2 regions of the Mesorhizobium sp. Mes31 genome follow, and region 1 is predicted to be linked to the other one. Evidence: riboswitches for the same ligand, from Rfam matches in the RefSeq annotation. Region 1 holds a riboswitch; the other holds the start of a gene.

The links. A riboswitch is a leader RNA that binds a small molecule or an ion and turns the genes downstream of it on or off. The one in region 1 is predicted to bind S-adenosylmethionine.
Region 2: it holds a riboswitch for S-adenosylmethionine, as region 1 does, so the genes downstream of both, NR193_RS16195 (homoserine O-acetyltransferase) here and NR193_RS00090 (O-succinylhomoserine sulfhydrylase) in region 1, are expected to answer to the same signal.

What each region holds. Positions count from the first base shown of each region.
Region 1 is NZ_JALJRL010000001.1:10,569-25,235, reverse strand. Features, by position in the region: gene NR193_RS00105 (Hsp33 family molecular chaperone) at 1-253, shown strand, start outside; gene apaG (Co2+/Mg2+ efflux protein ApaG) at 316-708, opposite strand; gene NR193_RS00095 (ceramide glucosyltransferase) at 937-2,088, shown strand; gene NR193_RS00090 (O-succinylhomoserine sulfhydrylase) at 2,105-3,292, opposite strand; SAM riboswitch at 3,350-3,427, opposite strand; gene NR193_RS00085 (2'-deoxycytidine 5'-triphosphate deaminase) at 3,566-4,660, shown strand; gene NR193_RS00080 (ABC transporter substrate-binding protein) at 4,760-5,533, shown strand; gene araD1 (AraD1 family protein) at 5,729-6,721, opposite strand; gene mmsB (multiple monosaccharide ABC transporter permease) at 6,910-8,202, opposite strand; gene mmsA (multiple monosaccharide ABC transporter ATP-binding protein) at 8,199-9,731, opposite strand; gene chvE (multiple monosaccharide ABC transporter substrate-binding protein) at 9,853-10,920, opposite strand; gene NR193_RS00055 (LysR family transcriptional regulator) at 11,233-12,222, shown strand; gene NR193_RS00050 (Stf0 family sulfotransferase) at 12,521-13,282, shown strand; gene NR193_RS00045 (ABC transporter ATP-binding protein) at 13,542-14,627, opposite strand; gene NR193_RS00040 (carbohydrate ABC transporter permease) at 14,642-14,667, opposite strand, start outside.
Region 2 is NZ_JALJRL010000008.1:213,706-228,372, reverse strand. Features, by position in the region: gene NR193_RS16260 (DMT family transporter) at 1-839, shown strand, start outside; gene NR193_RS16255 (lysoplasmalogenase family protein) at 836-1,510, shown strand; gene NR193_RS16250 (cupin domain-containing protein) at 1,485-1,925, opposite strand; gene gloB (hydroxyacylglutathione hydrolase) at 1,948-2,715, opposite strand; gene NR193_RS16240 (class I SAM-dependent methyltransferase) at 2,877-3,659, shown strand; gene NR193_RS16235 (ABC transporter ATP-binding protein/permease) at 3,787-5,610, shown strand; gene NR193_RS16230 (DUF1194 domain-containing protein) at 5,696-6,499, shown strand; gene NR193_RS16225 (glycosyltransferase family 2 protein) at 6,564-7,478, opposite strand; gene NR193_RS16220 (DUF1330 domain-containing protein) at 7,855-8,175, shown strand; gene NR193_RS16215 (hypothetical protein) at 8,237-8,548, opposite strand; gene NR193_RS16210 (glycosyltransferase family 2 protein) at 8,518-9,228, opposite strand; gene NR193_RS16205 (Stf0 family sulfotransferase) at 9,392-10,222, opposite strand; gene metW (methionine biosynthesis protein MetW) at 10,171-10,785, opposite strand; gene NR193_RS16195 (homoserine O-acetyltransferase) at 10,782-11,951, opposite strand; SAM riboswitch at 12,072-12,149, opposite strand; gene hisC (histidinol-phosphate transaminase) at 12,285-13,394, shown strand; gene NR193_RS16185 (prephenate/arogenate dehydrogenase family protein) at 13,401-14,336, shown strand; gene NR193_RS16180 (sugar kinase) at 14,513-14,667, opposite strand, start outside.

The DNA.
Region 1 (14,667 bases):
GCTGATCGACCCGACGATCGGCGCCGAGCGGCTGCTCTACAGGTTGTTCCACGAGCATGGCGTGCGCGTCTTCGGCGGTGTTCCGGTCGCCGATCAGTGTTCGTGTTCGCGGGACAAGATCCGCGGCATCCTCGAGGGCTTCTCCGCGCAGGAGATCAAGGACAGCACCGAGGATGGCGGCATCCACGTCGCCTGCGAATTCTGCTCGAAGCAATATGACTTCGACCCGGCGGAATTTGCAGCGGCTCAATAGCGACAGAACAACGTCTCACCGGCTGCCTCGCGGCCGGTGAGGGCATTGGCGCCCACCCGAGGCTAATTCACCGTGCGCCGCGTACCCGGCAGGTCGAGCGAGAAGGCGGGGATGGCGATGTCGAACGTCTCGCCCCGCTTGTTGCGCATCGTGTAATGCCCGACCATGATCCCTGACGGTGTCGAAAGTGGGCAGCCGGACGTGTATTGATAGCTGTCGCCGGGATTGAGTTCGGGCTGGTCGCCAACGACGCCGGCGCCGCGCACTTCCTCGACCCGACCGGTGCCGTCGGTGATGTGCCAATAGCGCGACAACAGCTGCACGAACTCCTCCGACTGATTGTCGATCGTTATCTGATAGCCCCAGACATAGCGGTTCTCGGACGGATCCGAGCGATCCTCCAGATAGAACGGCCTGACCTGCACTTCGATGTTGCGCGTGACGGCGCGGTACATAAGCGACTCCAAAACAGTCCCGGCAACTTTCGGCGCTCCTCTCGGGCTGGTCAACGGTGCGCCCCCGTCATTCCGACCTGACAGGCAAGTGCCGACAAAGAATGTCATTTAAGTGACACATGACAATGATGGTGTGCGCCAACCAGTGCCTGGCGACTCGGGCGCTTTGTCGAATTGTCGAAAGCGGTCGCCATGGAGGCCGGCTTTTTCTGGAGTGACCGGATCTCGATGGAACTCACTCTCATAGCCGCCTTGCTTTCGACTGTTCTCATTGTCTCAAACCTCGCCAGCATCGTGTTCGCCGCTTCACGTCTGAAGCGACGCCGCGTCATCGCAGCGCCGACCGGCAAGTCACGGCCGGTGTCGATCGTCGTGCCGTCGCGTGGCGTCGAGCCGTTCACGCACGAGACGCTGGAGCGCGCCTTCTCGCTCGACTGGCCACGCTACGAATTGATCTTCTGCGTCGCCCATGCCGATGATCCGGTGGTCGGATTGATCCGCGCCGCCATCGCCCGTTTTCCGGCAGTGCCGGCCCGCCTGTTGTTCGGCGACGACCGCATCAGCGCAAATCCGAAGCTCAACAATTGCGTCAAGGGCTGGGAAGCGGCGCGCCACGACTGGGTCATCCTGGCCGATTCCAACGTGTTGATGCCTGAAGATTATGTCCAGCACCTGATGGCGGCCTGGCGGCCGGACACCGGCCTTGTCTGCTCGACGCCGATCGGCTCGCGGCCGGACGGCTTCTGGGCCGAGGTCGAATGTGCCTTCCTCAACACGCTGCAGGCGCGCTGGCAATATGCCGGCGAAGCGCTCGGCCTTGGCTTTGCCCAAGGCAAGAGCATGTTGTGGAACAAGCCGATGCTCGACGCCAGTGGCGGCATCCGCGCGCTGGCCGCCGAGATCGCCGAAGACGCTGCCGCGACCAAGCTGGTCAACGGCCTCGGCCTGCGCGTCAATCTCGTCGCCGCCCCTTTCGAGCAGCCGCTCGGCCGGCGCACGCTTGCCGAGATCTGGTCGCGCCAGGCGCGTTGGGCGCGCCTGCGCCGTGTCACCTTCCCGCTGTTCTTCGCGCCCGAGATCCTGACTGGCGCGGCGGTGCCGCTGGTGCTTGCGCTGGTTGCGGCGGCAGGCGCCGGCTTCAGCCTGCCGCTGACCTGCATCGCCGTGCTGGCAGCCTTCTATCTTCCGGAATGCGCCCTGGCCTCGGCCAAGGGCTGGTATCTGTCGCCCCGCATGATCGCGGCGATGGTGGTGCGCGACATGATCCTGCCGGTGATGTGGGCACGCGGCTGGCTCGGCGGCGCCGTCGACTGGCGCGGCAACGCGATGACCATTGGCACCAAGGCGGCCGAACTGGAAGAGACGCCGTCGAGCGCCTGAAGGGCCAAAACCTCTCCTACTTGGCCTTCAGCGCCTGCGCGATATCCTCGAGCAGATCGTCGGCATCCTCCAGGCCGACCGAAAGCCTGAGCGTGCCCGGCCCGATGCCGAGTTCCGCGCGGGCTTCGTCGCTCAAATTCTTGTGCGTCGTCGTCGCCGGATGGGTGATCAGGCTCTTGGCGTCGCCGAGATTGTTGGAGATCAGCACGATGTCGAGCGCGTTCTGCAAGGCGAAGGCCGCCTGCTTGCCGCCCTTGACGTCGAGGCAGATCAGCGTCGAGCCGCCCGACATCTGCTTCTTGACGATCGCCGCCTGAGGGTGGTCGGCGCGGCCGGGATAGATGACACGGGCGATTTCCGGCTGCACGGCAAGGAAGTCGGCGATCTTGCCGGCGCTTTCCGTCTGCTGGCGTACGCGCAGCGGCAGCGTCTCCAGGCCCTTCAGCAACGTCCAGGCGTTGAAGGGCGACAGGCTGGGCCCGGTGTGGCGGAAATAGTCGTGCAGGTTCTCGTCGATCCACTTCTTGTCCGACAGGATGACGCCGCCAAGGCACCGCCCTTGGCCGTCAATGTGCTTGGTCGCCGAATAGACGACGATATGCGCGCCAAGCTGCAAGGGTTTCTGCTGCAGGGGGGTGGCAAAGACGTTGTCGACGACGAGCCGCGCGCCGATCGAATTGGCGAGTGAGGCAACCGCGGCGATGTCGACCACTTCCAGCGTCGGGTTGGTCGGGCTTTCCAGGAAGAACAGCTTGGTGTTCGGCCTGACCGCTTTTTCCCAGTTGGCGATGTCGGTGCCGTCGACCAGCGTTGCCTCGATACCGTACCGAGGCGCCAGGGTCTCGACCACCCAGCGGCAGGAGCCGAACAGCGCGCGCGCCGCCACGATATGGTCGCCGGCCTTGACGCTGCACAGAAGGGCTGCGGTCACCGCCGCCATGCCCGACGCGGTGGCGCGCGCATCCTCGGCGCCTTCCAGCGCGCACATGCGCTTTTCGAACATGTCGACCGTGGGATTGGCGTAGCGCGAATAGATGAAGCCCGGCTCCTCGCCCTTGAAACGGGCTTCGGCGGCCTGCGCCGTCTCGTAGACATAGCCCTGGGTGAGGTACATCGCCTCGGAGGTTTCGCCGAATTGAGAACGCAGGGTTCCGGCGTGTACGAGGGCTGTCTGAGGTTTCCAGTTGCGCTTCTTGGTGCTCATCGCTTTTGTTCCAGACACAAAAAAACCGGCCGCGAAAGTCGCAACCGGTCCATACGGCCTTGCGGCCCGACGGTCCTTTAGCGACTTGTTTAACGTGGCTGCAAGCCGACCGGCCAAATCACCACGGGATAACGACCCTTTAGACCCGCGCCACGCTTGCGTCAATTGCCGGCTTGATTAAGAGGTTTGTACCAAGCAGGTTCAGCAAAAGTGTTCCACGGTTTTGCGGCAAGAACCGGCGACAAGAAAAACGTCTGGCCTAGGAGTGGAGCCTTGCGGCAGACAGGCATTCTTCCCGATCAGGACATTTCGGCGCTGTTCCAGTCCGGTGCGCTGAAGTCGCCGCGCGCCCTCGATGCCGACCAGATCCAGCCGGCCAGCCTGGATTTGAGGCTCGGCGACAAGGCATGGCGGGTGCGGGCCTCCTTCCTGCCCGGTCCCGGCCACAAGGTTTCGGAAAAGCTCGACCGGCTGAAGCTGCACGAGATTGATCTTGCCGACGGCGCCGTACTGGAAACCGGCTGCGTCTACATCGTGCCATTGCTCGAAAGCCTTGCGCTGCCGGCGGAGATTTCGGCCTCGGCCAATCCGAAGAGCTCGACCGGGCGGCTCGACATCTTCACCCGTGTCATGACCGACCGTGGCCACGAGTTCGACAAGATCGCCGCCGGCTATCATGGGCCGCTCTACCTGGAGGTCAGCCCGCGCACCTTCCCGATCGTTGCGCGCACCGGCTCGCGGCTGTCGCAGATACGCTTCCGCACCGGCAATGCGCTGCTTTCGGAAGCCGAGTTGCATGAATTGCATCGCGCCCAGATGCTGGTCGCCACCGAGCCGCCGAACATTTCCGGTGGCGGCATCGCGCTGTCGATCGACCTCAATGGCGATGAAAATGGTCTGGTCGGCTATCGCGGCAAGCATCACACCGGTCTCGTCGACGTCGACAAGCGTGCCGCGCAGGAGGTCGTCGATTTCTGGGAACCGATCCACAAGAGTGGCGCCGGCGAACTGGTGCTTGATCCCGACGAGTTCTACATCCTCGTCAGCCAGGAGGCGGTGCATGTGCCGCCGCTCTATGCCGCCGAGATGACGCCGTTCGATCCGCTGGTCGGCGAGTTCCGCGTCCACTATGCCGGCTTCTTCGATCCGGGTTTCGGCCACTCGGCGTCAGGCGGCACCGGCAGCCGGGCGGTGCTCGAAGTGCGCAGCCATGAAGTGCCGTTCATCCTCGACCATGGCCAGATTGTCGGCCGGCTGGTCTACGAGCATATGCTGAAGCGGCCGCAGGCGCTCTACGGCACCGACCTCGGCTCCAACTACCAGGCGCAGGGCCTGAAGCTGTCCAAGCATTTCCGCCCCGCACGCTGAACCGCATTGCCGTCGGGCAAAATACTTGCCTGTGCTGGCCCACCATGCTTGGCTGCCTTCTGGCCGTCAGGATGCCGGCGTTCAAGGGGAACCAAGAAGATGCGGATTTCAAAATGGATCGTTTCGGCAGCGGGCGCTGCCATGCTGGCGATGGCGGCTGGCTCTCTGTCGGCGCAGGCCGCGGAGAAACTGAAAATCGGCACCGAGGGTGCCTATCCGCCGTTCAACACCATTACCTCGGACGGCAAGGTTGTCGGTTTCGATATCGACATCGCCAATGCGCTGTGTGCGCAGATGAAGGTCGAGTGCGAAATCGTCACCCAGGATTGGGACGGCATCATTCCCGCCCTGCAGGCCAAGAAGTTCGATGCCATCATCGCGTCGATGAGCATCACCGAGGAGCGCAAGAAACAGGTCTCCTTCACCAACAAATACTATACGACGCCGCTCGCTTTGGTGGCGCCCAAGGACAGCGATCTCACCTCGACCGAACCGGCGGCACTTGCCGGCAAGACGGTCGGCGCCCAGGCTTCGACCACGCAGGCCGACTATGCCCAGAATACCTATGGCAAGGCGGGCGCGGAGGCGAAGCTCTATCCGACACAGGAAGAGGCGATCACCGACCTGACCAATGGCCGGCTTGATGCCGTGATCTCGGACAAGTTCGTGCTGGTGGACTGGCTGAAGAAGGCAAGCGACGGCTGCTGCAAGCTGGTCGGCGACGTCAAGGGCACCGAGACGCAAGCCGGCATCGCCGTGCGCCTGGAAGACACGGCACTGCGCGACAAGCTCAACGCGGCCATCGACGCCATCGTCGCCGACGGCACCTACAAGAAGATCCAGGCCAAGTATTTCGATTTCGATATTTATTGAGGGTAAAGCTGCCGATCTCCCCCCTCGTGGGGGAGATGCCCGGCAGGGCAGAGGGGGGCGTGAAGGATTGCCAACCTCGCATTCTGTGACAAATCGAAAGCAGTCCGAGGGCTCGATGATATTCGGAGGTGCTGGAGGGACAGCGCCCCCCTTTGGCCTGTCGGCCATCTCCCCCACGTGGGGGAGATCACGCTGTCAAAGCGCCTTCACCGCGACATTCACCGGCTGCTCGATCTCGAGCGGGTTGCGCAGCGGCAGGCCGAAATCCCTGGCCTCGATCTCGAACACGTCGCCGGCCTCGGTCCTGATGCCGTCGGCGAAGGACAGCGTCGCCGTTCCGAACATGTGCACATGCACGTCGCCTGGCTGGCGGAAGGCCGAGTATTTGAAATGGTGGTGTTCGAGATTGGCGATGGTGTGCGACATGTTCGCTTCGCCCGACAGGAACGGCTTTTCCCACAGCGTCTTGCCGTCACGCACAATGCGCGAGGTGCCGCGGATGTCGGACGGCAGGTCGCCGATCAGGATCTCCGGTCCGAACGACGCGTTGCGCAGCTTGGAATGGGCGAGGAAGAGATAGTTCACGCGCTCGGTCACGTGATCGGAAAACTCGTTCGACAGCGTGAAGCCGACGCGGAATGGCGCGCCGTCGTCACCGATCACATAAATGCCGGCGACCTCGGGCTCCTCGCCGGCATCCATGGCGAAGGCCGGCGACATCAGCGCGGCGCCTGGCGCCACCGCCATCGTGCCGTTGCCCTTGTAGAACCATTCCGGCTGTACGCCGACCTGACCTTTCGCGGGTTTGCCGCCCTCCAGCCCCATGCGGAACATCTTCATGGAATCGGTGAGCTGCTCCTCGCCGTGGGCGCTGAGATTCTTGTGCATGGAATCGCGCGTCGCCGCCGAGCCGAGATGCGTCAGGCCGGTGCCGGTGAGGTGGAGATGCGCGGGGTCGGGATGGTTGATCGGCGACACCAGCCGCCCTTTCTTGTAGGCCGCGTCGAGGTCGATGGTCTCACCGAAGCCCTTGCGTTCGATCAGCGCGACGAGACCGACGCCGGTGCGGGCGGCCTCCATGGCCAGCGAATAGACGCTGCGCGCGCCGTTGATGATGCGGGTCTTGCCGCCATTGCGGGCAACGACGCGAATGGTCTCGGCGTCATCGAGAATCTGGGAGATCAGCATGATGAATCCTCTCTCATTTGCCTTGGCATGGCTGCCGGCACGGCAAACCTTCCCAAGCGCGGCCGGACGTCGTCCATGCCACGGGTGAAATTCTCCGTTCGGATTGCGCTCGCGGGCTCGGTCCCTCGGGGGACTTCTTCGTGCCGCCCGGCAGTGCCGCGATGTGACCCGTATGCCTTCCTGTTTCCTCAGCCCTTGTTCTTGTTGTAGACGTCGAAGACCACGGCGCCGAGCAGCACCAGGCCTTTCACCACCTGTTGCCAGTCCACGTTGACGCCCATGATCGACATGCCGTTGTTCATGACGCCCATGATGAAGCCGCCGACCACCGCGCCGATGACCTGGCCGACGCCGCCCATGGCCGAAGCGCCGCCGATGAACACCGCGGCGATGACGTCGAGCTCGCTGCCGAGGCCCGCCGCCGGCACGGCCTGTCCCAGGCGTGCCGCGATGATCAGGCCTCCAAGCGCCGACAGCACGCCCATGTTGACGAACACCATGAGGGTCAGCCGCTCGGTCTTGATGCCCGACAGTTGCGCCGCCTTGGCATTGCCGCCCATGGCGTAGATGCGGCGGCCGACCGTCATGCGTTTGGTGACGAAGACGAACAGCGCGATCAGCACGCCCATCACCATGAGAACGATCGGCAGGCCCTTGTAGGTGGCGAATTGATAGACCAGGAACAGCGCCAGGGCGCTGGTCACCAGGGTCTTGACGACGAACAGTGTGAAGGGCTCGGCTTCATAGCCATGCTGCTCGCGGGTGCGTCGTGCCCTGAGCCCGAAATAGGCATAGGCGAGCACGGCGACGACGCCGATCAGGATCGTCGTCATATGCAGTGTCAGGCCGCTGCCGATGATGGTCTTGCCGGCGGCGTTCACGGTCGGCGGGATCAGCGTCAACGGGCCGATCACGTCGGGAATGAAGCCGGAGCTGAGCGCCTTGAAGCCGTCTGGAAGCGGCCCCACCGAAGACCCGCCACCCAGCAGCGCCTGGCAGATGCCGCGGAAGATCAACATTCCCGCCAGCGTGACGATGAAGCTCGGTATTCGGTGATAGGCAATCCAGTAGCCCTGGGCGGCGCCGATGCCGCCGCCGATGATGAGGCAGATGATCGACACAACCAGCGGATTGCTGAATGGACCGAGCGGCCAGATGACCATCATCATCGCCGCCAGCGCGCCGATGAAACCGGCGACAGAGCCGACACTGAGGTCGATATGACCCGAAACGATCACCAAAAGCATGCCCAGCGCCATCACGATGATGAAGGAATTCTGCTGGACCAGGTTGCTCAGGTTCACCGGCTTGAACAGCGTGCCGGACGTGGTGAACTGGAAGAACACCATGATGGCGATCAGCGCCAGGATCAGGCCATATTCGCGCAAATTGGTGATCAGCGCCGAGACGGCGACGCGCGGTCCCTGCTGCACGTCTTCGGCGACGCCGCTTTTCGGCGCGGGAGCGCTTTCGGTGCTCATGATGCTTTTCCTTCTCCCCGAACGATGGCGCGCATGATCTTTTCCTGGCTGGCGTCGCTCGCCGCCATTTCGCCGACCATACGGCCTTCGTTCATGACGTAGATGCGGTCGGTGATGCCGAGCAGTTCCGGCATCTCCGACGAGATGACGATGATCGCCTTACCCTCGGAGGCGAGGCGGGCGATGATGGTGTAGATTTCGTACTTTGCGCCGACGTCGATGCCGCGCGTCGGCTCGTCGAGGATCAGCACTTCCGGATTGGCGAACAGCCATTTCGACAGCACCACCTTCTGTTGATTGCCGCCCGACAGGTTGCCGGTCATCTGATAGACGCTGGACGAGCGGATGTTGGTCTTGGCCTTGTAGTCGTTGGCGACGGCGAGTTCGCGCAGGTCGTCGATCACGGCGTGGCGCGACACGCCGGGAAGGTTGGCCAGCGTGATGTTGTGCTTGATGTGATCGATGAGATTGAGACCGTAGGTCTTGCGGTCTTCGGTAACGTAGGCAATGCCGTGTTCCACCGCCTTGCTCACCGATGAGACGTCGATCTGCTTGCCCTTGAGCAGCACCTCGCCAGTGATGCGGCGGCCATAGGAGCGGCCAAACAGGCTCATCGCGAATTCGGTGCGCCCGGCGCCCATCAGCCCGGCGATACCCACCACCTCGCCCTTGCGGACATTGATATCGATTCCCTTGATCACTTGCCTCTCGGCATGGATCGGGTGATAGACCGACCAGTTCTTCACCTGGAGCACGATCTCACCGATCTTCGGCTCGCGCGGCGGATAACGGTCGTCGAGCGAGCGGCCGACCATCGAGGTGATGATACGGTCCTCCGAGATGTCTTTCTTGGCCAGCGTCTCGATGGTTCGCCCGTCGCGGATGATGGTGACCTTGTCGGCGACCCGGTTCACCTCGTTGAGCTTGTGCGAGATCAGGATCGAGGTGATGCCTTGCCGCTTGAACTCGAGCAGCAGGTCGAGCAGCGCCTGGCTGTCTTTTTCCGACAGGCTCGCCGTCGGCTCGTCGAGGATCAGCAGCTTCACTTCCTTGCTGAGCGCCTTGGCGATCTCGACCAACTGCTGCTTGCCGACGCCGATATTGGTGATCAGCGTCTTGGGGTCCTCCTTGAGGCCCACCTTCTTCAGCAAGGCGCTGGTGCGTGTCTCGTTGGCATTCCAGTCGATGATGCCAAATCTGGCGTGTTCGTTGCCAAGGAAGATGTTTTCGGCGATCGACAGCATCGGCACCAGCGCAAGCTCCTGGTGGATGATGACGATGCCCATGTGTTCGCTGTCGTGAATGCCTTTGAAATGGCATTCCTCGCCACGGTAGATGATCGCGCCATCATAGGTGCCGGACGCATACACGCCTGACAGCACCTTCATCAGCGTCGATTTGCCGGCACCGTTCTCGCCGACCACGGCATGGATCTCGCCTTCCTCGACGCTGAGGTTGACGTTCGACAGCGCCTTCACGCCGGGGAACGTCTTGGTGATGTCGCGCATCTCCAAAATCGTCGAGGCCATCAGGAATACCGCTCCTCCGAGGTCCGGAACAATGCCGGGGGCTAGTATGCGAATTTTGGATTCGCCGCGCTAGCAAAAAGGGGCCCCGCTGCGCGCGGGACCCCAGGCTTTGCAGACGCGATTACTTCAGGTCTTCGGCCTTGATGTAGCCGGAGTCGACCACCAGTGCCTGGTAGTTCGACTTGTCGACTTCATGCGGCGTCAGCAGGATCGAGGGAACGACCTTGACGTCGTTGTTGTAGGTCTTGGTGTCGAGGCCTTCCGGCTTGCCGCCCGAGAGCACCTTGTCGACCAGGCCGACAGTGGCCTTGGCCAGTTCGCGGGTGTCCTTGAACACGGTCGAGTACTGCTCGCCCGAGATGATCAGCTTGACCGAAGCGGTCTCGGCGTCCTGGCCGGTCACGACAGGCCAGGGCTGAGCGGCCGTGCCGTAGCCCACGGCGCGAAGCGAGGCGGTGATACCGCGCGACAGGCCGTCATAGGGCGACAGAACGCCATCGACGCGGCTGCCGTCCGAGTAGTTGGCGGAGAGCAGGTTGTCCATGCGCGCCTGGGCGGTTGCCGCCAACCAGCGCAGCGTGCCGACCTTGTCCATGCCCATCTGGCCGGACTTCACGACCAGCACCTTGCTGTCGATCAGCGGCTGAAGAACGGACATGGCGCCGTTGTAGAAGAAGAAGGCGTTGTTATCGTCGGGCGAGCCGCCGAACAGTTCGATGTTGAACGGACCCTTCTTGTCCGGGTAACCGAGGCCCTTGAGCAGCGAATTGGCCTGGATGACGCCAACGCCGAAATTGTCGAAGGTGGTGTAGTAGTCGACATTGGCGGTCTTCTTGATCAGGCGGTCATAGGCGACGACGACGACACCGGCGTCAGCGGCCTTCTGCAGCGCATCCGACAGCGTGGTGCCGTCGATGGAGGCGATGATCAGTGCCTTCGGACCCTTGGTGATTTCGTTTTCCAGCTGGCTGAGCTGGTTGGGGATGTCATCCTGCGCGTATTGCAGGTCGACGGTGTAGCCGAGAGCCTCGAGCTGGGACTTAACGGCGTCGCCGTCGTTGATCCAGCGCTGCGAGGTCTTGGTGGGCATCAGCACGCCTACCAGACCTTTGTCGGCTGCGTAGGCGGTGGCCGACATGGCTGCGATGCTGACCGCCAAGGCGGCGACTAATGTCTTGATGATTTTCACTTAACTCTCCCTGGTTGATGGACGCGGCACCCCGGGGGTCGCGGGCCGCGCAATCGTGCAGAAGCGCCAAGGCACTGCTGCCGTCATATCGATCTCCGGTATCCTCCCATGGCTCCGAGGCGCTGATTTCAATCGATACGATTCTTCTCGTCAGCGACCGTCGCGTCTCGGAACGCGCGAAGGGTGTGGCCCTTTGCCATAACTGTCAAATGCGATCTTTGATGGTTGCTATATCACTATTGGTATGTGTTATGAGACGTCACGAGACCGCCGACAATACCGGCCGGCGGCGAGCGGAGGCGACGAGAAGCCATGGTGGCGCTACGGAATCCGACAGCGGTTTCAAATGGTTACAGCGAGATGCCGGGCGATGGCGAAACCCTGCTGCGCAGTGGTCTCAGCCTCCGTCACATGCGCATGATCGTCGCGCTAGACGATCATGGCCGGGTGAGCGCGGCAGCCCAGGTCATGAACATTTCGCAGCCAGCGGCCTCGCGCATGATCGGTGAGATGGAGGCCGTGCTCGAGGTCAAGCTGTGTGAAAGGCTGCCGCGCGGCATCACGTTGACGCCGTACGGCAAGGCACTGGCCAGGCGCGCGCGATCGATCCTGCTGGAGATGCGCGAGGTCGACCGCGAGATATCCGAGCTCAAGGCGGGCAAGGGCGGTTCGGTGTTCCTGGGTGCCGTGACGGCGCCGGCGATCGAACTGGCGGTGCCGGCGATTCGCGAGATCCGCCGCATCTATCCGCGCATCGAGATCACCATGCAGGTCGAGACCTCCAACGTGCTGGCGCGCGAACTGATCGCCACGCGCCATGACTTCATCATCGCGCGCATCCCCGACGATCTCAATCCGCGGCTGTTCGAGTCGCGCGTCATCGGCGTCGAGAAAGCCTGTCTTATCGTGCGCCGTGGTCATCCGCTTACGCGGGGCGAGGCGGTGCGGCTGGAAGACACCGCCGCCTATGACTGGGTCTTCCAGTCGGGCGGCTCGCCGCTGCGCCAGGCGATGGAGAGCAATTTCCTGAACCGCAACATCGCCCTGCCGGACCGCATCCTCAACACCAGCTCGCTGCTCCTGACCCTGGTCATGGTCGCGCAGTCCGACGCCATCGCCCCGGTCTCGGTCCAGGTCGCGAAATTCATCCAGAATCCCGACGGGCTGGCCGGCGCCATCGACGTCGTCCACACCGAATTCGACATCGAGGTCAGGCCCTACAGCCTGATCACCGTGAAAAACCGTGTGCTGTCGCCCGCCGCCAAGATGCTGCACGACTTCATTCTGCGAGAGGTGGGATAGCGGCCACTGCGGGCAAGGTTATCCTGCCCGACGCACGACTTGATCACCAGCGAACTTCAGCATCGAATGGGTGGCCAGATGATCGCCGACGGATGCAATGGTTCCATAGGCGACAGATCCGATGCGGCGGCTCCCAGGTCCGACCGCCAACGGCGAATGCCATTGCCGGCAAATGGCCTAAGCCCCGGAGCCAGTTGGTGCCACATGTACAACCCAAAGCGAGGGGCTACACATTCCTTGAGAGCGCCATATTTCCCTTAACTAATGAATCTCTGCGAACCACCAGCAAAGGGGACACATGAAAGGCGTGGCAATATTGACCGAGGCTCGTAGCGGCTCCGAATGGCTCGGCAGTCTCACCAACAGCACCGGTACCTTTGGCAATTCGGCCGAATGGCTCGATACCATCAATCTGGGATTCAAGCCGAAATCGTTCGATGAACTTCTTTCCGCAGTGATCGATCGCGGCGGGACCGCGAATGGCAGGTTCGCGGTAAAGTTGTTCCCACGGCATCTTCACTGGTCGCAGGCGAAATATGGAACCGACTTCCTCGCCGAATGCGTCAGGCGCCATGATATGGGATTGATCCTGCTGGAGCGGAGAGACCGCCTTCGTCAAGCAATTTCCCATTGTCGGGCGAAGGCGACAGGCCATTGGAAAAGCACGATGAACGGCGCGGATGTGGTTCCGCAATACGACTTCGCGGGCATCTGCCAGGCCTACTTCCTGATCGAACAGAGCTATGCCTTCTGGGAGGCCTACTTGCGCATAGCCAATCTGCCTTACGACCATTTCGTCTATGAAGACCTGTTGGACGACCCTCGTCCTTATGTCGAATCGATGGCCCGGCAGTTGTCGGTTGAAATGCCAGACGGCGAGTTCAAGACGAATTTACGATTGCAGCGGGACACGCACACTGAAAACTGGGTAGAGCGGTTCCAAGATGACGCCAAATCCAAGAGCCCATTGGCCCATCTCCCCGAACACGTGGCGCCGCGCAACATTGATAATCTCGCTCGGTTCCTTCTGAAGAAGCAGATGCGAATCAGCCAGGCTTAGGCAGCCTGTTCGAACCTTCCGGAATGTGGGGCCTGGAGCGGGAATCGAACCCGCGCGTTCAGCTTGGGAAGCTGGACGTATTGTAGTAATTTCAGTGGCTGGGTTGTAAAACGGGGATAATTCTCGCCGGAAATTCTGCAATGAAATCAATGACGCTGTAAGATTTCTGAGCACTTCGACTCTTGGCCTGGGCAGCCGTCAACACCCTCGACGCTAAGGCGGTCATCAGCAAGCGCTCCCGGGCATGGCCTGCAAAGTTCTAGATTTGCGACCGTATGGAGATCCCGTCTCGTCCGAAGACATGGACACGCTGTCCAATCATGGTTACGGGCACGAGGTCGCCGGGACGGACCTGCGGATTGGCCGGCAGCTTGATCGACAACAATTCTTCCTGGCCATCGATGCCAGCATAGGCGATGGTCTCGCTTCCAAGCCGCTCAACGACCGCAATCCTTGCCTGGCAAATCTGCGGACCTTCACCGCCGATGGCCAGACTTTCCGGCCGGATGCCGACCGTTACGTCCTCTCCCGGTTGAGCCGGCACTTCATCGCCGAGCTGCACGGCCATCCCACCGGCCACCGCCATCTGCCGCCCTTCGACGACGTCTATCTTTGCAGCGAGGAAATTCATCTTCGGCGAGCCGATAAACTGGGCGACGAAGCGATTTGCAGGGTGTTCATAGAGGTCTATCGGCGCCCCGACCTGTTCGATGCGGCCTGCATTCAGAACCACGATCCGGTCGGCCAGCGTCATCGCCTCGACCTGGTCATGGGTCACGTAGATCATCGTCGCCTTCAGGCGCTGGTGTAGGCGTGCGATCTCGAGCCGCATCTGCATGCGAAGTGCCGCATCGAGGTTGGAGAGCGGCTCGTCGAACAGGAACACGTCCGGGTTGCGGATGATCGCGCGACCGATCGCGACACGCTGCCGCTGCCCGCCTGACAGCTGCTTGGGCCGACGATCGAGAAGCGGCGTCAGCTGCAGGATATCGGCGACCTCGGCGAGCTTTTTTGTAATTTCATCTTTGCCGGCATGCGCCAATCGAAGACCGAAGGTGATGTTGTCGGCGACGCTCATATGGGGGAAAAGCGCATAGGACTGGAACACCATGGCGATGCCGCGCCGAGCCGGCGGGACATGGGTGACATCACGGTCGCGAATCGAGATCATGCCAGAACTCGTCGTCTCTAGGCCCGAGATCATGCGGAGCAGCGTGGACTTGCCGCAGCCTGACGGTCCTACGAAGACGACAAACTCGCCCGACGGGATGTCGAGTTCGATACCTTTGATGATGTGGACATCGCCGAAGGATTTACGGATATTCTTGAGAGTAAGAGTGCTCATGCGATCTTTCCGGGTCAGCCTTTGACGGCCCCCATGGTCA
Region 2 (14,667 bases), on a different contig from region 1:
TGTCGGCGATCACCTTCTCGATCGGCACCGGGGTCGGGCTGGTCGCGCGGCTGTTCATGCCGGCCTCCGACAAGAGCCAGAAGACACCGCCGCAAGTCTGGCTGATCGGCATTGCCGGCCTGTTCGGCTACCACTTCTTCTACTTCACGGCGCTGCGCAATGCGCCGGCGGTGGAGGCGAGCCTGATTGCCTATCTGTGGCCACTGCTGATCGTGCTTGGTTCGGCGCTGATGCCGGGCGAACGGCTGGCCTGGAACCATGTCGTCGGCGCGCTTCTCGGCCTTGCCGGCACCGTGCTGATCGTCACCAAGGGCGGCGGTCTCGCATTCGACGCCCGCTTTGCCTTCGGCTATGCGATGGCCGCCGTCTGCGCTTTGCTGTGGTCGTCCTATTCGCTTTTGTCGCGGCGCTTCCCATCGGTGCCGACCAGCGTCGTCACCTGGTTCTGCGCGGCCACCGCGGTGCTGTCGCTCGTCTGCCACCTGGCCCTGGAACAAACCGTGCTGCCTGACGGTGCCGGCCAATGGCTGGCCGTGCTCGGGCTCGGCCTGATGCCCGTGGGGGCGGCTTTCTATGCCTGGGACATCGGCGTCAAGCGTGGCAACATCCAGGTGCTCGGGGCGGCAAGCTATGCGGCGCCGCTGTTGTCGACGCTGGTGCTGATCGCGGCCGGCGTCGCCGAGCCATCGCTGCGCATCCTGGCCGCCTGCGTGCTGATCACCGGCGGCGCGGCCCTTGCGGCGAAATCGCTGTTCCTGCGCAAGTCGGCGCCAGCCGAAAGCGGGGTGAAGGCATCCGAGAGCCGAGCCGGGGCATCCGAAAGCGGAGCCGGGGCATGACGCTGCCATTTGCCGGCGGCATCGACGCCAATGCCAATGCGACGCTGATCTTTTCGCTGGTGGCGGCGGTGATCTACGCCTTCACGCTGGGCATGGCGCCAACGCTTGCCCGCTCGGCGGCAAAGACGCTCGCCGTGGCGATGCTTGCCGTGCTGGCGGCGCTGCAGGGCGGCCCGCTCCTGCTGGTCGCCGCTCTCGCGCTCAGCGCCGTTGGCGACGCCTTCCTGTCGCGCGACGGCGAAAAGGCCTTTCTCGGCGGGCTGGCCAGTTTTCTCGTCGCGCACATCGTCTATGTCGCGCTGTTCCTGCGCAGCGGTGGCGGGTTGGGATTGCTTGGCGCCGAATCGTGGCGCGGGGCGATCGCGCTGGCGATGGCCGTGTTTGCGATCGTCATGCTGGCGGCGCTCTGGCGTCGCGTCGGTCCCGGCCTGCGTGTCCCGATCGCCGTCTATGTCGCGGCGATCCTGGCGATGGGCATGTCTGCCCTGACGACAAGCAATGCGTGGCTGATCGGCGGCGCCGTGCTGTTCATGGCATCCGACGGATTGCTCGCCACCGAAAAATTCCTGGTGGCCGCCATCTCGCCGCATCGCATCTGGATGCGCTTTGCCGTCTGGGCGCTCTACTACGCCGCTCAGCTGGGGATCACCCTCGGTTTCCTGCTAAGGTAGGACTCCAGCCTGGCTCGGCCAGTTCGAAGGCGGCAAAATCAAAGCCCGGCGCGACGGTGCAGCCGACCAGCGTCCATTCGCCGAGGCTGCGCGCCGATTGCCACCAGCCGGCCGGCACGACGACCTGCGGTCGCTCGCCCGCCGCCAGCCCGACGCCAAGCACCTGCTCGATCATGGCACTGCCTTCCTCCCACATCGACAGCGCCAGTGGGGCGCCGGCATGGAAATGCCAGACTTCGGCGGCATCCTTGACCCGGTGCCAGGCAGACAACTGGTCTTGTTCCAGCAGGAAGTAGATCGCCGTCGAATGGCCGCGCGCGCCGCCATTGTGATCGCGAAAGGTCTCCGCGTACCAGCCACCTTCCGGATGTGGCTTCAGACCGAGGATGGCGATGATTTCCGCGGAGCTCGTCATGGTTTCGACGATACCACCAGTCTCAGAAATTGTCCTTGCGCTTGCGGATCTCGGCGAACACCTCGGCATCGCTCGCCTTTTCCATACCCAGATGCTTGCGGATCGCAGGGTCATGCCAGCGCAGGAAGGGATTGGTCGACAGTTCCTCGCCGATCGTCGTCGGCAGGGTGGGCTTGCCGTCGGCGCGCAGCGCCTCGATCCTGACAACCCGCTCCTTCAGCGCCGAATTGGTCGGGTCGACGGTCAGTGCGAAACGGGCGTTGGCGAGCGTATACTCATGACCGCAATAGATGACAGTCGCGGCGGGAAGCGCGGCAAGCTTCTTCAACGATTCATGCATCACCGGCGGCTTGCATTCGAACAGCCGCCCGCAACCCAGCGCGAACAGCGTGTCGGCGGTGAACGCCACATTCGATGCCGGAAAGTAATAGGAGACATGGCCGGCGGTGTGGCCGGGCGTGGCGATCACCTCGATCCTCTCGTCGCCGAGATGAACGACGGAACCCTCTTCGACGGTTTCGTCGATGCCGGGAATCTTGGCCTTTTCCGCCTCCGGTCCGACGATGCGCAGCTTGAAGCGTTCCTTCAGCGCCAGATTGGCCTCGACGTGATCGACATGGTGATGCGTGGTCAGGATCATCGTCGGCTTCCAGCCGGTGCGCTTGATCGCGGCCAGGATTGGCGCCTCCTCGGGCGCATCGATGATCGCCGTCTGGCCGCTTTTCGGGTCATGCACCAGCACGCCGAAATTGTCGCTGCGGCACATGAATTGTTCGATTTCGACCGGCATTCTCGTCTCTCCGTTGTCGCCGCACAGATAGGGCCCCGGCACGCGGATGTCATCCCAGGGGTGACGAATGTCATCCCAGGGGTGACGAATGTCATCCCGGAAAGACGGGCTCATCAAGGCCTTTTGTTGAAACCCGATGCTATCACGGCTACATCCCTCGCATGCATTCCGACATCGTCGATCTCCGCTCCTTCTATTCGACAACGCTCGGCCGCTTCGCCGAGCGCTCGATCACCATGGCGCTGTCATCGATATGGGCTGTCGTGCCCAATGAGCGGCTGGTTGGCCTCGGCTACACCTTGCCCTGGCTGGAGCGCTTCGGCACTGACGCCGAACGGGTCTTTGCCTTCATGCCGGCGACGCAGGGCGCGGTGGTCTGGCCGGCGACGGGGCCGACCGCGACGGCACTGGTCTTCGACGAGGAACTGCCGCTGGTCGATTCCAGCATCGACCGCATGCTGCTCGTCCACTCACTCGAGCATGTCGAAAACCCGCGCGAGACGCTGAACGAAATCTGGCGCGTGCTGTCGCCGGCGGGGCGCGTCGTCATCGTCGTACCCAACCGGCGCGGCGTCTGGGCGCGCTTCGAGCACACGCCGTTCGGCAATGGCCGGCCTTTTTCGCGCGGGCAGCTCACCGAATTGCTGCGCGAGGCGAATTTCACGCCCGCGGCCTGGTCCGATGCCCTGTTCTTCCCGCCATCGCGGCGGCGCTTCATGATGCGCTTTCACAACGTGCTCGAACGCGCCGGCCGGCGGCTGTGGCCGATCTTTTCCGGCGTCATCGTCGTCGAGGCGCAGAAACGGCTCTATCAGGGCGTGCCGGTCGCTCAGCGGACGTCTCGCCGCGTCTTCGTGCCGGTGCTGTCGCCGCATGGCGCCACGCGGCTCGGCCGCCACGCCGAGGGGGCAATCTCGTCGGTTCGCCAGGTGACACCTTCGTGATCATGGTGAAAACTTGCGACGCGGAGCTTTTCCCGACCTATCTGTCATGCGCGGCCCTTGAAAGACCAATGCCGTCAAGTCTCTCCATCCGGTTTCAGCACCGCTTCTGAACGCAAGGACCTCGGCCATGGCTGATCAACCGGACAACGACGCTTTCGCCCGGCCGGTTGCGGCGGTCGAAGCCAGCAGCCTGCGTGATCAGGTGGCGACGATCAAGCAGGCGCTGATGGGATCGCCGGTTCGCAAGTGGTTGCTCTGGACGTCGGTTGGCATCGTGGCCGTCATCATCGCAACGTCGATCGGCCAGGTTCTGCTCAACCGCTGGAACCAGCCTTTCTACGATGCGCTTGCACGCCGCGACATGGCGGCCTTCCTGCACCAGCTTCTCGTCTTCGCGGCCATAGCCGGTGGGCTTCTGGTGCTCAATATCGGCCAGACCTGGCTCAACCAGATGATCAGGCTGAAGCTACGCGAGGCGCTGACGCTCGACCTGATCGACCAGTGGACGCGGCCGGCGCGCGCCTTCCGGCTGGCCAATGCCGGCGCCATCGGCGTCAACCCCGACCAGCGCATGCAGCAGGATGCCGCGCATCTGTCCGACCTGTCGACGGATCTCGGCGTCGGCCTGCTTCAGTCCTTCATCCTGCTGGTGTCCTTCGTCGGCGTGTTGTGGGAACTGTCTTCGGGCTTCGTGTTCCACATTGGCGGGACCTCCCTTGCGATTCCCGGCTACATGGTCTGGGCCGCCATCCTCTATGCCGGCACCGCCTCGTGGCTGAGCTGGCTGGTCGGCCGGACGCTGATCCGTCTCAACAGCGACCGCTACACGCGGGAGGCGGAGCTGCGCTCCTCGATGGTGCGCGTCAATGAGAATGTCGACGCCATCGCGTTGTACCATGGCGAGGCCGACGCCAGGCGACGGCTCGAACTCGACCTCGGCACGGTGCTCGGCGCCATGCGGCGCATCTACACCGCCCAGATCAACCTGTCCTGGGTTACCGATACCTATGGCTGGATCACCGTCGTGGCCCCGATCCTGGTCGCCTCGCCGGTCTACTTCGCAGGTGACATCAGTTTTGGCGGGCTGATGATGGCGGTCGGCGCCTTCAACCAGGTCCATTCTTCCTTGCGCTGGTTCATCAACAACATCGGCAGCATCGCCGATTGGCGCGCCACATTGATGCGCGTTGCCGATTTCCGCATCGCGCTCGGTGAAACCGATGTGCTGCACGATACGGAGAAACGGATCGAGTTCGTCGAGAACCCTGGCGGCAGCCTGACCTTCGAGAAACTCGAAGTGGCGTCGCCGGAGGGGTGCACCAGGCTCGGCGACCAGCATGTCGAAATCCGCGCCGGCGAGCGCGTCATGATCACCGGCGACCCGGGCGCCGGCAAGACGCTGTTCTTCCGCGCCATCGCCGGACTGTGGCCTTGGGGACGCGGACGGATCGGCCTGCCGGCAGGGGAAACCCTCATATTCGTGCCGCGCATCCCATATTTCCCGGCCGGTACGTTGCGCGAGATCCTCGATCATTCGAACGGACCCGCGCCGGCGAGTGATGCCCAGATTTCGGAGGTTCTTGCCGAGGTCGGGCTCGAGCGCCTGGCGTCCTCGCTCGACCGCTCCGCGCGCTGGGAGCACGAACTGGGCGATGACGAACAGCGCTCCCTGGCCTTCGCCAGGCTCGCCTTGCGACAGCCGAAATGGGTGATCATCGACGAAGCCATGGACGCGTTCGACGGACCCTCGCTGCGGCGGGTGCTGTCGATGCTGGAGAAGCGCTTGCCCGGAGCCGCGATCCTCAACATCGGACGCGGCCAGCACAACATCCGGTTCTTTCCACGCGCTTTGACCATCATGAAGGATACCGGTGCACAGGCCCTGAAACCTGCCCATATCAGGGCGGGCGCGATCGAACCGCCGCCGGTCGCCGCGCGCCGCAAGAGGTAAGCCGACGTCCGGGCCATGGGCGCAGAGCTTTATTTCGCCGTGATCGCGAGGGAAGCTTCCCGCAGAAACAACCTCGGCACTGGCCATGCTTGATGCTCTCCGCCTGCTCGCCTGTCTTGCCTGCGCCCAGGCAGCTCCTGTTGCCTCGCCGCCCGATGCGCTGGCCGTGGACGTCGAGCTGGTGCTGGCTGTCGACATCTCGCTGTCGATGGACGAAAGGGAATTCGCCCTCCAGCGCGCCGGCTATGTCGAGGCGCTGCGGCATCCCGATTTCATCAAGGCGGTCCGCGCCGGCAGCACGGGCCGTATCGCGCTCGCTTATTTCGAATGGGCCGGCACGGTGCGCGATGACGCGGTCATCGGCTGGCAAATCATCGACAGCGCCGAAAGCGCCAACAGCTTTGCCGACAAGGTCGCGGCGCGCCCGTTCCGCAGCTTTCGCGGCACCTCGATTTCCGGTGCGCTTGCCTTCGGCGCCGAGCTTTTCGATCGCACTGCCTTCCAGGGCGAACGCAGCGTCATCGATATTTCCGGCGATGGTCCGAACAATATCGGGCCGCCGGTCACCACGACACGCGATGCCGCCATCGCCAAAGGCATCGTCGTCAACGGCCTGCCGATCCTGATCAGCCCGTCGCCCACCTTCAGCCATCTTGATCAATATTATGCCCAGTGCGTGACCGGGGGGCCCGGTTCCTTTGTGCTGCCGATCCATGCGGCCGCCGAGTTTTCCACGGCCATCCGGCGCAAATTGATCCTCGAGGTCAGCGGCATTCAGGAGAGGGGCAGTGTCGTCCCCGTCGATGCCGCGGCTCCCATCGACTGCCTGCAGGGCGAACGGGACAGACGGTTCTATTCCGATCCGTTTTTTCCGGAGCTCGACAGATGACCTTGCGCCGGACCTGCTTGGGCATGTCGCCGTCCCAAAGCCGGCATGCTTTCGGGGACACATATCAGGCCGGACGGGCACCAAGCCTTTTAAGATCACGGCGCCAGCGCCGGCCATGGACATAGCCGTGCATCAGTTCCGGCAGCGAGTAGCCGAGCGCCGCCGACGAGCGGTTGGCCATGTAACCCGCAAATGCCTCCGGTATCCGGCCTCTAAGGATATCGGCAATGATCTGCCGCGAGATCATGTAGGGCGGAATGTGCGGATAGGAGTGGGCAATATGCGGGTGTTTGCCCATCAGGTTCGCATAGGCTTCGACATAGCCGTCGCGGCGGCCCGAAATCGAATTCTCCGAATTGTATTTCGTCCAGTCCATGTCCTCGGATAATTGCGCGCCGAAGCGCCGGGCAAGACGCAGCAGCAATTCCCGATCCTGCATCCGGGTGATGTCACTATCGTAGCCGCCAATGCCCAGCAAGGCCTCGCGGCGGGCCGTTATCGCTGAACCGGCAATGAAGATCGTCTGCGCGACCAGCGCCCGTTCCAGCATCGTCGGGCTCAGGAACACATCGCGGTTGACGCAGTTGGTGGCGCGATTGCCCTTCAGGGAGACAAACGAGCTGATCAGGACCTGAAGCACCGGATTGTCATCAAACCAGCTCAGGGTTCGTTCGAGCCGGTGCGGCAGGTAGACATCGTCGGAATCGAGGAATGTCACCACAGGCGCCCGCGCCCGCTCGATGCCGGCATTCCTGGCGGCGTTGGCGCCTCGCCATTTGGCGCCGACATAGATCAGCCGTGGGTCGCAAATGCGGGCAAGCGCGGCCTCGGTTCCATCGTTTGAGCCATCGTCGACGACAATATGCTCAAGTCTCGGCATGCTCTGGGAAAGCACGCTTTCCACCGCGCGCAGCACTGTTTCGCGCCGGTTGTGAGTTGGCGTTATGACCGTGATGAGGGGTTCGATGATCCCGACCATGTCGCGTCAGCTGTTTCCCGCGCAAGGATGCGCGTTAATCCAGGACTTTTCGATTTTCACAGCGGTCGAATGGATCGGACTTCCCCCTCCGCCACACCTCAATCGTATTCGACGCCACGCTATATAAAACAGCCGCTCGTGTCACTCACCGCGCCGGTGCCCAACCCCTCGTGAAATGACGAATTCCTGCCCCTAGCGTTCCAATTGCAACAGCCTTGCCGGAAAAGGGGGGCGAATCACCGGCGGGGAGGTCGATCCACCACCGCCAGACCGCATGTATTCCATTACCTCGGGCGTAATCGCCTTGGGGTCGGTGTTTCGGCACATTGCCCTTGCGAGGCCGGCTGATCGGCTTCGATGGAGAGGGAGTACAGTCATGACCGCCTACGCCGTTGCCCATATGCGCCACGTCACGCCAGGACCGTGGATCGAAGAATATCTCGAGAAGATCGATGCCACGCTGGAGCCCTTCGGCGGTCGCTTCGTCGTCCATGGCGGCGAGTTCGAGGTCGTCGAAAACAGTTGGCCGGGACATCTGATCGTCATCGAATTCCCGGATAGGCAACATGTGCGCGCATGGTACAAATCGCCCGCCTACCAGGCGATCCTGGGGCTGCGGACCGAGAATTCGGAATCCGACGTGATCTTCGTCACCGGCGTTGGACATCCGCACAAGGCCACGGATGTCCTGGAGTAGTCGATTGCTCCTGGTCAATTCAACATTTGCAGGCGCAATTCGAAGGACCGCCGCGAAGCGTCTAGCTGTGTCCGATATAGTCCGGCACGAGTTCGATTTCGTCCCGGACAATACCGGTTGCGAAACTGAACTGACCCCAAAACGCCAAGCCATAAAATGCCTGACCGACGATCAGGGAGAGGGGAATTTGCCAAAGGGGCATTCCTGTCTCGCGGGCATGGCCCACAATACGTCGCGTTGTACGCCAGGACATGGTGAACCAACGGCTGAATGACTTGACCACCCGTTGCATGCGGCTGGGTGAACTGAGCTCGACAAATTTCCGATCGGCATCACGGCCGGTTACCAGCGCACGCCAGTAAAAGAATTCCAACCGCGCGGCGCGTAATGGTAGACGCGTGCGTTAACGTTCAGAATTTCATGACCTTCGCGTTGCAGTTTACGCATCAGCAAAGTGCAGGAAACCTTGAAGCCATTGTGCTTCGGAAAAGGGTTGTTCGTAATCCAGAGACGTCGAAAGGCTATATTGTTGGCGTTGATCGCCCGTTTCGAAGCAAATCGCTTGTCTCCTCGCGCCATCGGGAAAAACCAAATCAGCGCAAACGTCCTGGAAAAGAAATCGTCGTACAGAAGATATGTGTAGCCGTTTACGCAGATAATCTCCGGGTCCTCAAAAGGTCCAAGGAGAGCCGAGAGCCACCCCGGCTCCGGAACCGTATCGGAATCGGTCAAGACAACCACATCTCCATCTGTCTTCAGGACTCCATTGTTCTTGAGGTCATAATATCGTCCTCCTGGGCAAGCGGCAAAGATCAGGTCGGCAACCTGTTCCAGTTGCGGCGCTTCGGCCGTGATGTCGTCAAGAAGAGATTTTGCATCCGTGTCTCTGCCGCCGTGAGCAATGACAACCTTGGGTCTTGCCAAGCCGTTCGAAGAAACGGCGGCAATTTCACGCGCCAAGGCCTTCAGTCCAACGCCGACCTCGGCCCAATCGATGGACCTGGCGTTCTCCATTTCCACGACGAGTGAATATGTTGTGCGTTCTTCAGCCATCTCTGCACCGACCAGCTATCAGTGCCTGGGTGGCTATAGTTCCCGCAACCCAATGTAAAGGCAACCCCTGCCGATCAAGCGACATCGTTTCGTATGGCGCTCCGCTATCAGGTGTACCCTGGCGGATGCCTTTACGATCAAATCGGAACCTGAGCGCGAACTTTTATCGGAAAACGCGAATACGACGATTGCTGGCCAGAAATCTTGAGGTGTCGGAGTACTGCGACAAGAAACGCTCCCTCCATTCCGCATTGATGGTGTCTCGTTGAATTTCGAGACCAGAGTTGGGGACAGACGTAGGCTCAAAGGCGATCTTGGCATCCGCCAGATATGCGATTTTCTCGAGATTCGCCCGTGGGGCCTCCAAGATTTCCTCGTATATCAACGACAGGAAGGGCAATCCGTTCTTCGCGAGCCAGATATCCCAGGCCAGATTTTCCAGCGCGATTTTTTCAAGCGACTCGGCGATCGCCGCACCGTCGTAGCGCGGTGCCTGCCGGCTGGTCTCGGTCGAGCGGAACCGACCAGTTTGACGAGCGCGCGTCCACGAAATTGCCTGACCAAGCAGATCGCGACGGGTGAGACGCACATAGCGCAATCCTGGAAGGCTGGCAGGGAGATCCACAGTCTTGGCTACCTGGGAAAACTGGCTGGCAAACAGTTTGACCGCGTAAACTCCGGATGTAGATCGCCCATCCGTCAAGGCACGCAGGACCTGGGCACGGGGATCGCGAGGATAGTTCGGCAATTCGAGAACCCGGCGGCCGCCGAACCATTCCAGAGGGTTGCCAAGTCCGGCGGCTGCCATCAATCCAGCGAGATGATTGCTGCCGCTACGCGGTGACGTGCAGATCAAGATTCCGGCTTTTATCCCGGCCAGGACGTCCGGCGGGATTTCTACTGGCAAAGGGCGTTTGCGAAATAAGCGCATGGCGAACGAAGCTACCGTCTCAGCAAAAACACCGCCTGCTGGCCGAAGAAATTCCAGAACCACCACGGCATCGACAGGCCGATCTTCTGGCCATTGGCGTCGAGCGCGGTTGCCTTTTCCACCGTCGCGCCAAGCTCGTCGCACAGATTGACGAAGTCGCGAATGGTGCAAAAGTGGATGTTGGGCGTGTCGTACCAGGAATAGGGCAGGTCCTTGGTCACCGGCATGCGGCCGTTGAGGAACAGCGACAGGCGCACCCGCCAGTGGCCGAAATTGGGGAAGGACACGATCGCCCGATTGCCGATCCTGAGCAGTTCGTCGAGCACCAGCTTCGGGTTGCGGGTGGCCTGCAGCGTCTGCGACAGCACGACGAAGTCAAAGCCCTTGTCGGGATAGAATTCGAGATCCTTGTCCGCATCGCCCTGGATGACCGAGAGGCCGCGCGCCACGCATTCGTTGACGCCGCGCTGCGACAGTTCGAGTCCACGGCCGTCGACCTGCTTGGTGTCCTGCAGCAGTTCGAGCAGCGAGCCGTCGCCCGAACCGACGTCGAGCACGCGGGACTGTGGCGGGATGAGGTTGGCGACGACCTCGAGGTCGACACGCTGGTCGCGGTTGACGCTCATGATGCGAGCCCTCTGGCGCGAGCCGCAGAGCCGATGAAGCCGTTGATGGCGGCAAACAGCTCCGGCTCGTCGAGCAGGAAGGCGTCGTGGCCACGGTCGGTCTCGATCTCGACGAAGGACACCGATGCGCCGGCGGCGTTGAGCGCGTGCACGATCGAGCGGCTCTCCTCCGTCGGAAACAGCCAGTCCGAGGTGAAGGACACCAGGCAGAAGCGGGTTTTCGTGCCGGCAAAAGCATCGGCCAATCGGCCGCCATGGTCGGCGGCGAGGTCGAAATAGTCCATCGACCGCGTCATGTAGAGATAGGAATTGGCGTCGAAGCGGTCGACGAAGGTCATGCCCTGGTGGCGCAGATAGCTTTCGATCTGGAAGTCGGCATCGAAGCCGAAGGTGAGCGCTTCGCGGTCCTGCAGATTGCGGCCGAATTTCCGGTGCAGGGCGGCTTCCGACAGATAGGTGATATGGGCGGCCATGCGCGCCACCGCCAGCCCCTTTTCGGGGCGCTTGCCGTAGTCGAAATATTTGCCGCCATGCCAGTCCGGATCGGCCATCACGGCCTGCCGGCCAACCTCATGGAAGGCGATGTTCTGCGACGAATGGCGGGCACCGGTGGCGATCGGCAGCGCCGAGAAGACGCGCTCCGGATAGCTCGACGCCCATTGCAGCACCTGCATGCCGCCCATCGAGCCGCCGAGCACGCAAAACAGCTTTTCGATACCGAAATGGTCGATCAGCATCTGCTGCGCGCGCACCATGTCGCGGATGGTGATGATCGGCAGGTCGAGCCCATAGGGCTTGCCGGTGGCGGGATTGGTCGAGGCCGGGCCGGTGGAGCCCAGGCAGCCGCCGATGACGTTTGAGCAGATGACGAAGAAGCGGTTGGTGTCGATGATCTTACCCGGGCCGATCAGCACTTCCCACCAGCCCGGCTTGCCGGTCACCGGATTGGTGTTGGCGACGTGCTGGTCGCCGGTCAGCGCGTGGCAGACGAGGATGGCATTGGAACGGGCGTCATTGAGCGTGCCATAGGTCTGGTAGGCGATCTGGAACGGCGACAACAGCGTGCCGGCGTCGAGCTTGAGCGGCTTGTCAGGTCCAAAACGCAACACCGGGCTCGACGGCTGGTCGGCCTCGTTGTTGGTTTTGCGAGCACGCAGAGCGGCCATCATGTCTCTCTACCATTCCGCATCGTGCTTTTCGAAAAATCGCTGCCGATTTTCGGGCCGATGCGCTCATCCGCCCGGTCGCGGACAATAAAAAACCGGCATTGCCTTCGCAAAGCCGGTTACGTCACGCAAACGGCCCTTTAGCGAATTGTTTAACGTGGCTGCAAGCCGACCGGCCAAATCACCACGGAACTGTCGAGGTTCTTCTAGAACTTGCCCGCCTTGCCGTCAATGCCGGCCACTGGCACCACCGCCACCTCTCGACATTGCCGGTCATGACTTGTATTTCCGCTGCGGCTCCTGCCGGGAGCCTTTCTCGATGGATATCTCGAAATGAAGCAGACACCGGATCAGGCACGACCAACCCCGCGCGCGGGCATCATGGACATCGACGCCTATGTGCCGGGCAAGAGCACGGCGCCGGCCGGCGTCGGCAAGGTCTACAAGCTGTCGTCGAACGAGAATCCGCTGGGGCCCTCGCCGAAGGCGATCGAAGCCGCGCGGGAGATTGCCGGAAAGCTCGACATCTACCCCGACGGCACTGCCAGGCGGCTGCGCGAAGCGATCGCCGAGGTGCATGGCCTCAACGCACAGAACATCATCTGTTCCAACGGTTCCGACGAGATCCTCGGCCTGCTGGCGCAGACCTATCTGGCGCCCGGGGACGAGGCGATCTTCACCGAACACGCCTTCATGGTCTACAAGATCTATATCCAGTCGGCAGGTGCCGTCCCGGTAGCGGTCAAGGAGACCAATGAGCGCGCCGACATCGATGCGATCTTGGCCGCCGTCACGCCGCGCACGAAAATCGTGTTCCTCGCCAATCCCAACAATCCGACCGGCACCTATGTGCCGTTCCAGGAGGTGCGTCGCCTGCATGCCGGCCTGCCCAGGCATGTGCTGCTCGTGCTCGACGCGGCCTACGCCGAATATGTCCGCCGCAACGATTATGAAGCCGGCATCGAACTGGTCGGTAGCGCCGAGAACGTCGTGATGACCCGCACCTTCTCCAAGATCGGTCTTGGCGGGGCGCGGATCGGCTGGATGTACGCGCCGATGCACATCGTCGACGCCATCAACCGTGTGCGCGGCCCGTTCAACGTCAATGCAACGGCGATCGAGGCCGGCATCGCGGCGATCCGCGACCGCGCCCATGTCGAGCGCAGCGTCGCCCACAACGAGACCTGGCTGGCCTGGGTCAGCGAACAGATGACGGGGCTTGGGTTGCGGGTGACGCCCAGCGTCGGCAATTTCGTCCTCATCCATTTTCCCGATGACCAGAAACACTCCGCAGCGGCGGCGGACGACTATCTCACCGCGCGCGGCTATATCTTGCGGCGCGTTTCCGGCTATGGCTTTCCCAACGCGCTGCGCATGACCATCGGCACCGAAGAGGCCAATCGCGGCGTTGTCGCCGCACTCACGACATTCCTGAAAAGCTAGAGCACCATGGCATCACCGATGTTTGAGAAGATCGCGCTGGTCGGCATCGGCCTGATAGGCTCGTCGCTGGCCCGCGTCATCCGCCGCGAGGGGCTGGCCGGTCACGTCGCCATCTCGACCCGCAGCGCGGCGACGCTGGCGCGGGCGCAAGAGCTTGGGCTAGGCGATTCCTACACCACCGACGCGAAAGAAGCGGTCCGCGATGCCGATCTGGTCATCGTCTCGGTGCCGGTCGGCTCGTCCGGCGCGGTGGCCGAGGAAATCGCGCCGGCGCTGAAGCCGGGTGCGATCCTCACCGATGTCGGCTCGACCAAGGCATCGGTCATCGCGCAGATGCAGCCGCATGTGCCGGCGGGCGTGCATTTCATTCCCGGCCATCCGCTGGCGGGCACCGAGAAGTCCGGGCCGGATGCCGGTTTCGCCGACCTGTTCGACAATCGCTGGTGCATCTTCACGCCGCTGCCGGACACCGATCCGGATGCGCTGGAGAGGCTTTCAGAATTCTGGCGCCGCTGCGGCGCCAACATCGACACGATGGACCCCCAGCATCACGACATGACGCTGGCCATCGTCTCGCACCTGCCGCACATCATCGCCTACAACATCGTCGGCACCGCCGATGATCTGCAGTCGGTGACCAAGTCCGAGGTCATCAAATATTCGGCTTCCGGGTTCCGCGACTTCACCCGCCTTGCCGCCTCAGACCCGACCATGTGGCGCGACGTCTGCCTGCACAACAAGGACGCCATCCTCGAAATGCTGGCGCGATTCTCGGAGGATCTGGCGTCGCTGCAACGGGCGATCCGCTGGGGCGACGGCGAAAAACTCTTCGATCTGTTCACCCGCACCCGAGCCGTGCGCCGCTCGATCATCGAGGCCGGCCAGGACATCGACGTGCCCGACTTCGGCCGCCAAGCGGTCGAGCACCCGGCCAAGAGCTAAGGTCTGTTGATATCCAAGTGAAGCCGGCCTGCAAACGGCGTTTTCCTGTGCTTCCGGTGCTCATGTACCCAAAAGTACGATCCGCTCCGGTTCTCGGAAATCACCTTGTTTGGTCGCTTCGCGCCCGTCTTCGACTCCGACCCGGCCTGATCTGAATCTCAACAGACCTTATGACGCTATGGTAGCGCAGGCCAGGTCGCCGCAACCATGGCCAGCGTCTCGGCCCTGTCCGGGGCGCCGAGCCTGCCACCGAAGCGCAGGCATTTGAGCGCGGCGGCGGCACTGGCAAAACGCAAGGCGTGCTCGACCGGCATGGCTTCCGCCAGCCCGA